Regions from separate parts of the Staphylococcus nepalensis genome, predicted to be linked through region 3. Evidence: riboswitches for the same ligand, from Rfam matches in the RefSeq annotation. Region 3 holds a riboswitch; each other region holds the start of a gene.
The links. A riboswitch is a leader RNA that binds a small molecule or an ion and turns the genes downstream of it on or off. The one in region 3 is predicted to bind S-adenosylmethionine.
Positions count from the first base shown of each region.

Region 1: linked by a shared signal. The riboswitch ahead of BJG89_RS02300 (aminotransferase class I/II-fold pyridoxal phosphate-dependent enzyme) and the one ahead of metK (methionine adenosyltransferase) in region 3 are both predicted to bind S-adenosylmethionine.
Region 2: linked by a shared signal. The riboswitch ahead of BJG89_RS03630 (Na+/H+ antiporter NhaC family protein) and the one ahead of metK (methionine adenosyltransferase) in region 3 are both predicted to bind S-adenosylmethionine.

Region 1 is NZ_CP017466.1:533,319-536,606, reverse strand. It holds gene BJG89_RS02305 (D-lactate dehydrogenase) at 1-215, opposite strand, end outside; gene BJG89_RS02300 (aminotransferase class I/II-fold pyridoxal phosphate-dependent enzyme) at 238-1,395, opposite strand; SAM riboswitch class I at 1,458-1,566, opposite strand; gene BJG89_RS02295 (aggregation-promoting factor C-terminal-like domain-containing protein) at 1,714-2,454, opposite strand; gene BJG89_RS02290 (PTS sugar transporter subunit IIC) at 2,973-3,288, opposite strand, start outside.
Region 2 is NZ_CP017466.1:833,204-836,491, reverse strand. It holds gene BJG89_RS03635 (SRPBCC family protein) at 1-284, opposite strand, end outside; gene BJG89_RS03630 (Na+/H+ antiporter NhaC family protein) at 562-1,851, opposite strand; SAM riboswitch class I at 1,971-2,071, opposite strand; gene BJG89_RS03625 (flavin reductase family protein) at 2,158-2,769, opposite strand; gene BJG89_RS03620 (SDR family oxidoreductase) at 2,880-3,288, opposite strand, start outside.
Region 3 is NZ_CP017466.1:1,242,257-1,245,544, reverse strand. It holds gene BJG89_RS05895 (nuclease-related domain-containing protein) at 1-189, opposite strand, end outside; gene metK (methionine adenosyltransferase) at 285-1,481, opposite strand; SAM riboswitch class I at 1,594-1,706, opposite strand; gene pckA (phosphoenolpyruvate carboxykinase (ATP)) at 1,861-3,288, shown strand, end outside.

The sequences.
Region 1 (3,288 bases), 710 kb from region 3:
TGTTGTATACCATAATCATGTAATTTCTTATAAACTACTTCATCTAATTCAATTTGTTGCGACAATGACAGCCCATCAAACCCTTTCATACGATCTACTGTTTCTGCTGACAACAAATCGCTATCTAAATCTACTTCAACTTGATTGCTTTCTGCCCAATTTTTAATAAAGGGTATATCTTCTTCTCTAACACCAAATAGTTTAATACTCGTCATAAATTGTTCCACTCTCACTTTCTTATTTATAAAGATGTTTTAAAGATTGAAGTCGCTCTGCCGCTTCCATTAACCTCTCGTCATCCACTGCTAATGAAATACGCACATAACCTCGCCCATGTTCGCCAAATGGTATACCAGGCGCAACTAAAATAGACTTTTCTTTTAATAAATAAGTCTCAAAACGTTCACTATCATAATTTTCAGGCGTTTTTAGCCATAAAAATATACCACCTTGCATCGGTTCAAACGGGATACCCGCTTCAATTAATTTAGCTGTAAATTTATCTCTACGCGCTTTAAAAATTTCATTTTGATACACTAAAAAATCGTCATAATGATTTAAAGCAAATGTTGCTGCGTCTTGTAATGCACCAAACATACCTGCATGCGTATGTGTTTGATATTTTTTCAACGCTTGGATTATATCTTTATTTCCTACTGCAAAACCCACCCTGAAACCTGACATATTATATCCCTTAGACAAAGAGAAGACCTCTACTGCTAAATCTTTAGCACCTTCTGATTGTAAAATGCTAGGGTTTTTATGATCAAAACCAAATGCACCATAAGCAAAATCATGAACAATCTTAGTTTTAGTTCCTTTAAATTGTGCAATTGCTTCATCAAATACATCTTTAGTAGCAACAGAGCCTGTTGGATTATTAGGATAAGTTAAGTAAACTAGGCGCGTATTTAATAAAACATCTGTATCTACGTTATGCCACTGTGGTAAATAATAAGGAGGCGTTAACACCAGCGGCTGCGGTTGTGCACCTGCTAATTGTACGCCTGCCAAATAATCTGTATAACCCGGATCAGGCAGGAGCACATTTTCACCTGGATTAACTATACAGGTAGGTAAAGCAACTAATCCATTTTTTGTACCATAAAGTATACAAACTTCATCTTCCTTATCTAGTTCAACACCAAACTGTCTTTGATAAAAATCAACAATGGCTTGTTTAAATGTTTCTTTGCCATGAAATGCTACATATTTTTGATTTTCTGGTTTTCGGATTGCTTCTGCAAAACAATCAAGGATACCTTTGGGCGTTTCACCATCAGGAATACCTACAGCCATATTAATCAATGGTAAAGGGCCATGTTCTATTGTACGTCCCATTGTTTTTCCAAAGTAGCTATCTGGAATTTGTGCTAATCGATCTGACATTACCATTAAAAAGCCCTCCTAAAATAAAAAACTATATGCCCCATTAAGTGGCATATAGTTTTACATGACACTTATCTTTCAAGCATTTCACTTGTTGAAAGTAGCACAGTACTCATAATGATAAGTCTGTTGCTGAAGTTTCTACGGGTCAACCCCCTCCACCTCTCTGGATAAGTTAATTTGTAATTAATTTACATTAATTTTATCAGAATATTCTAACATGTCAATTAGCATTCACCTCTTTTATTAAGATAAAAAAAGAGAGCAACTCATTTGAGTCACTCTCTTATATATCACCAAACATCGAGTTCAGTGCTGTAGATTTTACCACCAACCGTGGCTTGCACGGAAAGCAAGGGCAGCTTCTTCAGAACCATAACGTTGTTTTGCATAGTTAAGCATACCTTTAGTTTGATCAGCTACTGAACCAGTTCCCCATGATTCTTTAGTTTGACCTAAGCCTCTATAACCAGCTGGGTTAACCGCATTCGGGTTACCGCTTGATTCAGGCATTACGATTGAATTCCACATAGCTTCTGAACCACCAGCAGCTAAGAATTGAGCTTTTACTGATCCACCAGTTGAAGCAGCTGATGTTTGCGCTACTTTATAAGATTTTGTTGCTACGCTTGTTTGCGTAGTTCTCACGTTTGTAGACGCTGAAGCTTTTGGTGCTGCTACTGTCACTGGAGTAGCATATGATTGTTGTGAACGTACTTCACTTGCTGATTTTTCATTTGTATTTACACTTACTTCTGAGCTTACATCTTGTGTAGTGTTAGATGATGAAGCTTGTGTACCTGCTGCATGGTATCCCCATGACCACGTGTTACCGTCTGATGTAAAAGTAAATTCATTGCCATCTAATACGAAATTATAGTTATAGGCACCAGCATGTAACGGTTGTTGATCTAATTCAGCTGAACCGTTTAATGCTAACTCAGCTAAATGTGCTTTGTCGATGTTTTGTTCTGAAGCATGTGCTTGATTGTTGTCAGATGTTGCTGCGTAACCTGTTACGCCTAATGCTACTGCTAATGATGAAGCTAAGATTGTTTTTTTCATAGTAAAATAAATCCTCCAAATTTAAAATCTAATAAAATATATTTTTGATAGTTTTGTTGTCGTATTTGCTAAAATCTTTTAATATTTATGTCTTAATTTTTTACCATAGCTAATATATCATATAAATTTATCAATCGTATTACACTTATATAACAAAACTTTACAAAAATCATATTGCTTTATAACATTGAAATATTTTTGATTTATTTAGCGTAATACTTAAGAAAGTCTTTCTGAATCAGTTATATATCCATACTGTTATAGAAGGTCTTAAAATATAAAAAGCATTATAATTTCTATTATCTGAAAAATTACAAACCACACTGTTGTTACATCATTGTAATACGTATTTTCTATATATTTTTTATATTTTAGGGCAATACTTGCAATTTTTTTGTTAAAAAATAAAAAGACCTCTGATTTGAGGCCTTTTTACATTTCTTATGATACTAATAATTATATGTATACGATTAAATATTACAAAAACTTATTTCTTAACTCAGCTTTAGTCATCTGATTTACGCTAAAAATTTAAATATATCTTGGTGATATAACTTCAATACCCTCATATAAAATACATTGATTAAATAACCAATGATAAAAGGCACTACAAAGAACGCTATAAATACGATTACTAAATTCAGTAGTAATGAAGCTTCTATATGTCTAAATGCACTAATCGGCCCTACTAAACCGATGATACCAAAGCCTGCTGACTCTTTTGTACCAGCAATACCTAACAAAGCTCCAAAAAATCCTGTTATTAACGCGTTAGTAAATATAGGTAGTAAAATGATGGGGTGGCGTACCATATTCGGAATCATCATTTTAACG
Region 2 (3,288 bases), 410 kb from region 3:
AACTCAGGCATGCCAATTGTCATAACAATATATGCATTAGTATCTAATGTAACATAGGAACCTCTTACTACATTTTCTTTACCTTTACGAACATCAACAATTTCATAACTACTATTTTGTTCAGCATTAACGTCTATAGATTTATTAGTTCGTTCTGTTGTCATAAACCATTGCTTTAGAAAACGTTGATCTGTCCACGCTTGATATACTAATTCAGGTTCAACTTTAAAAAGTCGTTCCAACTGAATCTCCACATATTCATTTTCTACATTATATCTACCCACGATTGTTCACCTACTTTCACTCTTCATACTATTCTAACTTATTATACTAGACTTCTAAACAATAATACCAAGAAATCTCACTATACTTTATTTTCACTATAAAACTGACAACTTATATATTTTATCGTTAATAGTCAGTAAACGTCAAAATTTTCACGCTTTTTATGTTTCGTATATGCGTTTCTTAGTATATTATCTCACAACTCATATGCTTATATAAGAAAAAGGGAGGGCCATCAGTCTCTGCTTAAATTTAAACCTGACGCCCCCCATATTATTATTTATTTAATTTTGGTATTCTGAAGAAAATAGCAATCAATCCACAAACACCTAAAATGATAGGATAAATGGCATACGGTGCCAAAGCGATTGGTGAAATGGATGCAACACCGGCTGCAGCTATAACTTGTGGGCTATATGGTAATAACCCTTGAAAACAACTTGCAAATATATCTAAAATACTTGCAGACTTTCTAGAATCAATATCATATTCATCTGCTATATTCTTAGCTAATGGCCCCGCCATTAATATAGAAATAGTGTTATTTGCAGTTGAAATATCAGCAGCACTTACTAATCCTGCAATACCTAATTCTGCACCACGTTTAGATTTTACTCTATTACGCACAAAATTTAATAGCCACGTTATGCCACCATTATGTTGAATCAAGGCTACGAGGCCACCAATGAGTAATGCGATAATAGCGATATCTTCCATGCCAATAATCCCTTTAGATACAGAGCTAAGTAATCCTGACCAACTGAAAGAACCATCAACAAGCCCTATAATTGCAGACAAGACCGTGCCGCCAATCAACACAATAATAACGTTAATTCCTGCAAGTGCTAATATTAATACTAAAATGTATGGAATCACTTTAATAAAGTTATAATCATATGCTTTAGTAGCGTCTATTTGGGCACTATGTGTTAAAAACCAAAGCACAATCATTGTAAATATAGCACCAGGTAATACAATTTTGATATTCACTTTAAATTTGTCGCTCATTTTCGTCTTTTGAGTACGAACAGCAGCAATGGTTGTATCAGAAATCATAGATAAATTATCGCCGAACATCGCACCACCGACTACTGTAGCCATAGTTAATGCAGCAGATACATCTGTCGCTTGACTCAAACCAAAACCAACCGGTGCAATTGCTGCCACAGTACCAACAGAAGTGCCCATCGATAAAGAAACAAACATACATATAATAAATAAACCTACTATAATTAAATTTTCAGGAATAAACGACAGACCTAAATTAACAGTAGACGTAACACCACCCATATCTTCTGTCGTCTGAGAAAATGCACCTGCAAGCAAGAATATTAACATCATTAAAATAATGTTTGAGTGTCCTGCGCCTTTGGTAAATACATCTACCTTTTTTTGAAAAGTTTCTTTTCTATTCATTAATAAACCGATAATTGAAGCTACTACTATAGCTACATTTAAAGGCATAATTGAAAAGTCACCTGTAATAAGTCCTACACCTAAAAATATCCCAACAAATATAATTAAAGGTACAAGCGCCCATGCGTTCCCTTTTTTTGTCTCCGTCATACAAAACCAACTTTCTTTAGTAATTACTATGATAATAAATCTCATATTATTCTTTAATATATACCTACAATAAAAAAACTCTTTTCTTATAGAAGAAAAGAGTAAGTCATTACATCTTCATCTTATCTTCTAGCACATATTAGGCTACTGGAATTGGCACACGCGTCATCATGTTGCCGAAGTTTCAAAGGGCCAGTCCCTCCACTTCTCTTGATAAGTTATTTTATTCATTGTATTACAGTACACTATTAATAATACTTCGTCAATTGTATACTTTCAACATTAAAATAATATGTTTATTAGTCATTATTCAGTTGGTCTAACGATTGTGAATGTGTCTCCTATAGAAGCATAATCATTACCTGCTAAGCGACAGACTGCGTTTAGTGCTTCACTATCTATTTTACTATCTTCAAAATAGACATCTTCATCAATATGAAACATCACTACTTCACCAATAATTAAATCTGAACCTTCTTCTGTATCTCCTAACGGAATCAGACTTTCAAGCTTACATTCCATACGGATCTTAGATTGTTCAATACCAGGGATAGGTATAAGTTCCGATTCAACAAGTGATAATTCTGTTCTTTCTAATTCATTGTCTTGTCGATTGATTGGTGCTGCTGTACGATTGACTTGTTCTACTGTTGTCTCATCCGTTATATGTACAACAAAGCTTCCCATTTCTTCGATATTCAGTGAGGTATCTTTTCGTTTACCACCGAAACGACCTGTTGAAATCATCACCATTGGCGGGGCGCTACTTACCACATTAAAGAAACTAAACGGCGCCGCATTTAAGTTACCGTCTCGATCTTGTGAAGTAACAAAAGCAATAGGTCTAGGTATAATACTCCCACTCAATAATTTATAATTTTGTTTTTTTGACAAATCACTTGTTTTTAAATGTTTCATAAAATTCGCCTTACCTTTCATAAATAAAAAACGGCTATAACAAAAAGTGTATAGCTCGAGTAAGTATTTTAAAACTTTCTACACTTTGAAATAGCCATCTTGTCATTGAATTAATCTAATTGGGTGCCGCCTGTAACACCATAAACTTGGCCTGTTGTATAACTTGATTCTTCAGCAGCTAAATGGACGTAGACGCCTGATAATTCTACGGGTTGCCCCGCTCTGCCTAACACTTCTTTTTGTCCAAATGTTGGGATTTTTGATTGTGGTTGTCCACCCGAAATTTGAAGCGGTGACCAAAATGGTCCTGGCGCTACACAATTGACACGTATGCCTTTTGCGCCAAGCTCTTCTGATAAACTTTTAGTCAATGAAATAATTGCTGCTTTTGAAGCCGCGTAATCATGTAAAATTGGACTTGGGTTATAACCTTGAACTGATGACGTTGTCGTAATAGTTGCTCCTGACTCAAGGTAATCTATCGCCTTTTGGACAGTCCAAAATATAGGGTAAACATTC
Region 3 (3,288 bases):
AATTCTTTCTTTTTCTAGCTCCTCGCCATGTTCATCGCTAAGTTTTTGTTCTCTAGATTTATATTGTTCCTCGATTGTTTGCTGTGCTTTTTTCTTACTTTTCAAGGCTACTAAAAATAGGATTAAACAAATAACTGCTACGATAATTGCCACGATTAAACCAATTTCTATCGGTCCAAATGAATTCATAACAACAACGCTCCTTTATATGTTCAGTAACTTAATTATAATAGATATGAGCTCATCATTCGATAGTAAACTTAAAAAAACAAGGTTCTTTTCACCTATACTTGCACACTATCTTTTAATAAATTAACTTTATCTAGTTTTTCCCACGGTAGAAGTATATCTGTACGCCCAAAATGACCATAGGCAGCAGTTTGTTTATAAATTGGATGTTTTAAATCTAACATTTTAATTATACCCGCTGGTCTTAAATCAAAGTGTGCTCTGACCGCTTCCACTAATTCTGCTTCACTTACTTTACCTGTTCCAAAAGTATCAATCGCAATAGAAACCGGTTCTGCAACACCAATTGCATATGCAAGTTGAACTTCACATTTTTCTGCAAGTTCTGCTGCAACTATATTTTTAGCTACATAACGTGCAGCATAAGTTGCTGAACGATCTACTTTTGTAGGGTCCTTCCCACTAAAGCAACCACCACCATGACGTGCGTAACCGCCATATGTGTCTACGATAATTTTTCTGCCTGTAAGTCCTACGTCGCCCTGTGGTCCACCAATTACAAATCGCCCTGTAGGATTGATATAAAATCTTGTATGCTCATCAATTAAACCTTCAGGGACAGTAGGATAAATAACATGTTCTTTGATATCAGTCTGAATTTGTTCCAAAGTAATATTTTCAGCATGTTGTGCTGAAACTACGATCGTATCTATACGTTGCGGTTTGTCTTGCTCGTCATATTCAACTGTAACTTGGACTTTACCATCAGGGCGTAAATATTTTAAAATTTCATCTTTACGTACATCTGATAATCGCTTAGCAAGTTGATGTGATAAAAAGATAGGTAATGGCATATAAGTATCAGTTTCATTTGTTGCGTAACCAAACATTAAGCCTTGATCTCCTGCACCTGTGGCCTCAATCTCTTCTTCTGTAAGATGATCTCGGTACTCTAAGGCATTATCCACGCCTTGAGCAATATCAGGTGACTGTTCGTCAATAGCTGTTAATATAGCCATTGTTTGGCTATCATAACCGAATTTCGCACGTGTATAACCAATATTTTTAATTGTTTCTCTTACCACTTTAGGGATATCTACATATGTCGCCGTTGAAATCTCCCCGGAAATTAATGCCATACCTGTTGTTACTGTTGTTTCACAAGCGACCCTTGCATTTGGATCATCTTTTAAAATTTCATCTAAAATTGCATCCGATACTTGATCCGCAATCTTATCTGGGTGCCCTTCTGTAACTGATTCTGAAGTAAATAACCTTCTATTATAAGTCATAATTAACTTGCTCCTTTAGTTTTAAATTACGAAAATTCTCTTTTATTGAGCTCATTAAAAAAAGCCTTCGTCACTATTATGAATAGAGAGAAGGCCTTTATACGTCCATTCGCTCTTATCGTTCAGACGCTATTTGTCTGCAAACGGTTTGGCACCTTTCTTCATTATAAGAAGAGGTTGCTGGGCTTCATTGGGTCCATGTCCCTCCGCCACTCAGGATAAGAGAATCCGTTAATCACTATAGTACCTAAACTAAGTAACATTGTCAATTTAGGATTAATTAAAATTCCTTTTAAAATGGTGTGGACTATTAAATCATATGTGTTATACTCTTTAATTGTAAAGGCTTACATTTAATATAGCGTTGGAGGGATTTAGTATGGCAGTAGATACATACACTTACACAAATAAAATCCAAAGTATTTTGGACAAGCAATCTTCATTATTTCAACTATCTACAACACAGTTGTATAAAAAAATTCTTGATAATAATGAAGGCGAACTAACTGAACTAGGTGCAATTAACGCTAAAACAGGCAAATACACTGGACGTTCACCAAAAGATAAATTCATTGTTAATGAACCATCCTACAGAGATGATATCGATTGGGGCAATATCAATCAACCAATTGACGAAGAGACATTTTTAAACTTATATGAAAAAGTATTAAATTACTTAAATGAAAGAGATGAATTGTACGTTTTCAATGGTTATGCAGGTAGTGATGAAGATTCACAACTCAAACTAACAGTAGTTAATGAACTCGCTTGGCATAACTTATTCGCACAAAATATGTTTATTCGTCCAGATTCAAAAGAAGAAGCAGAAGAAATCAAATCAGATTTCACTATTGTTTCAGCGCCCCATTTCAAAGCAGACCCAACTCAAGACGGTACAAATTCCGAAACATTTATTATTACTTCTTTTAAGCACAAACTTATTTTAATTGGTGGTACTGAATATGCTGGTGAAATGAAAAAGGGTATTTTCTCAGTTATGAACTACTTATTGCCAAAAGATGATATCATGAGTATGCACTGCTCAGCTAATGTCGGTGAAAAAGGTGATGTGGCGCTATTTTTCGGCTTATCAGGTACAGGTAAAACAACACTTTCTGCAGATGCCAACCGAAAGTTAATCGGTGATGATGAACATGGTTGGAATGAAAATGGCATATTCAATATCGAAGGTGGTTGTTACGCCAAAGCTATTAATCTTTCTTATAAAAAAGAACCACAAATTTATGACGCAATTAAATACGGGACTATTTTAGAAAATGTGGTTGTAGACGAAGACGGTGATATCGACTTTGATGATAACTACTACACAGAAAATACCAGAGCCGCTTATCCAATCAATCACATAGAAAATATTGTTACACCTTCTAAAGCAGCGCATCCTAATACCATTATTTTCTTAACTGCTGATGCTTTTGGTGTTTTACCACCTATTTCTAAATTAAATAAAGATCAAGCAATGTATCATTTTTTAAGCGGTTTTACAGCTAAATTAGCAGGGACTGAACGCGGTGTAACAGAACCTGAACCATCATTCTCAACTTGTTTTGGTTCACCTTTCTTACCATTACACGCAAAAGTATATGCTGATTTACTTGGTAATCTGATAGATAAACACGATGTGGACGTTTACTTGGTCAACACTGGTTGGACTGGTGGTAAATACGGGACAGGACGTCGTATTAGTTTAAATTACACAAGACAAATGGTTGAACAAGCTATCACTGGCCAATTGAGAGACTCGGAATACATCAAAGATGATATGTTTGGCTTAAATATACCAGTTGAA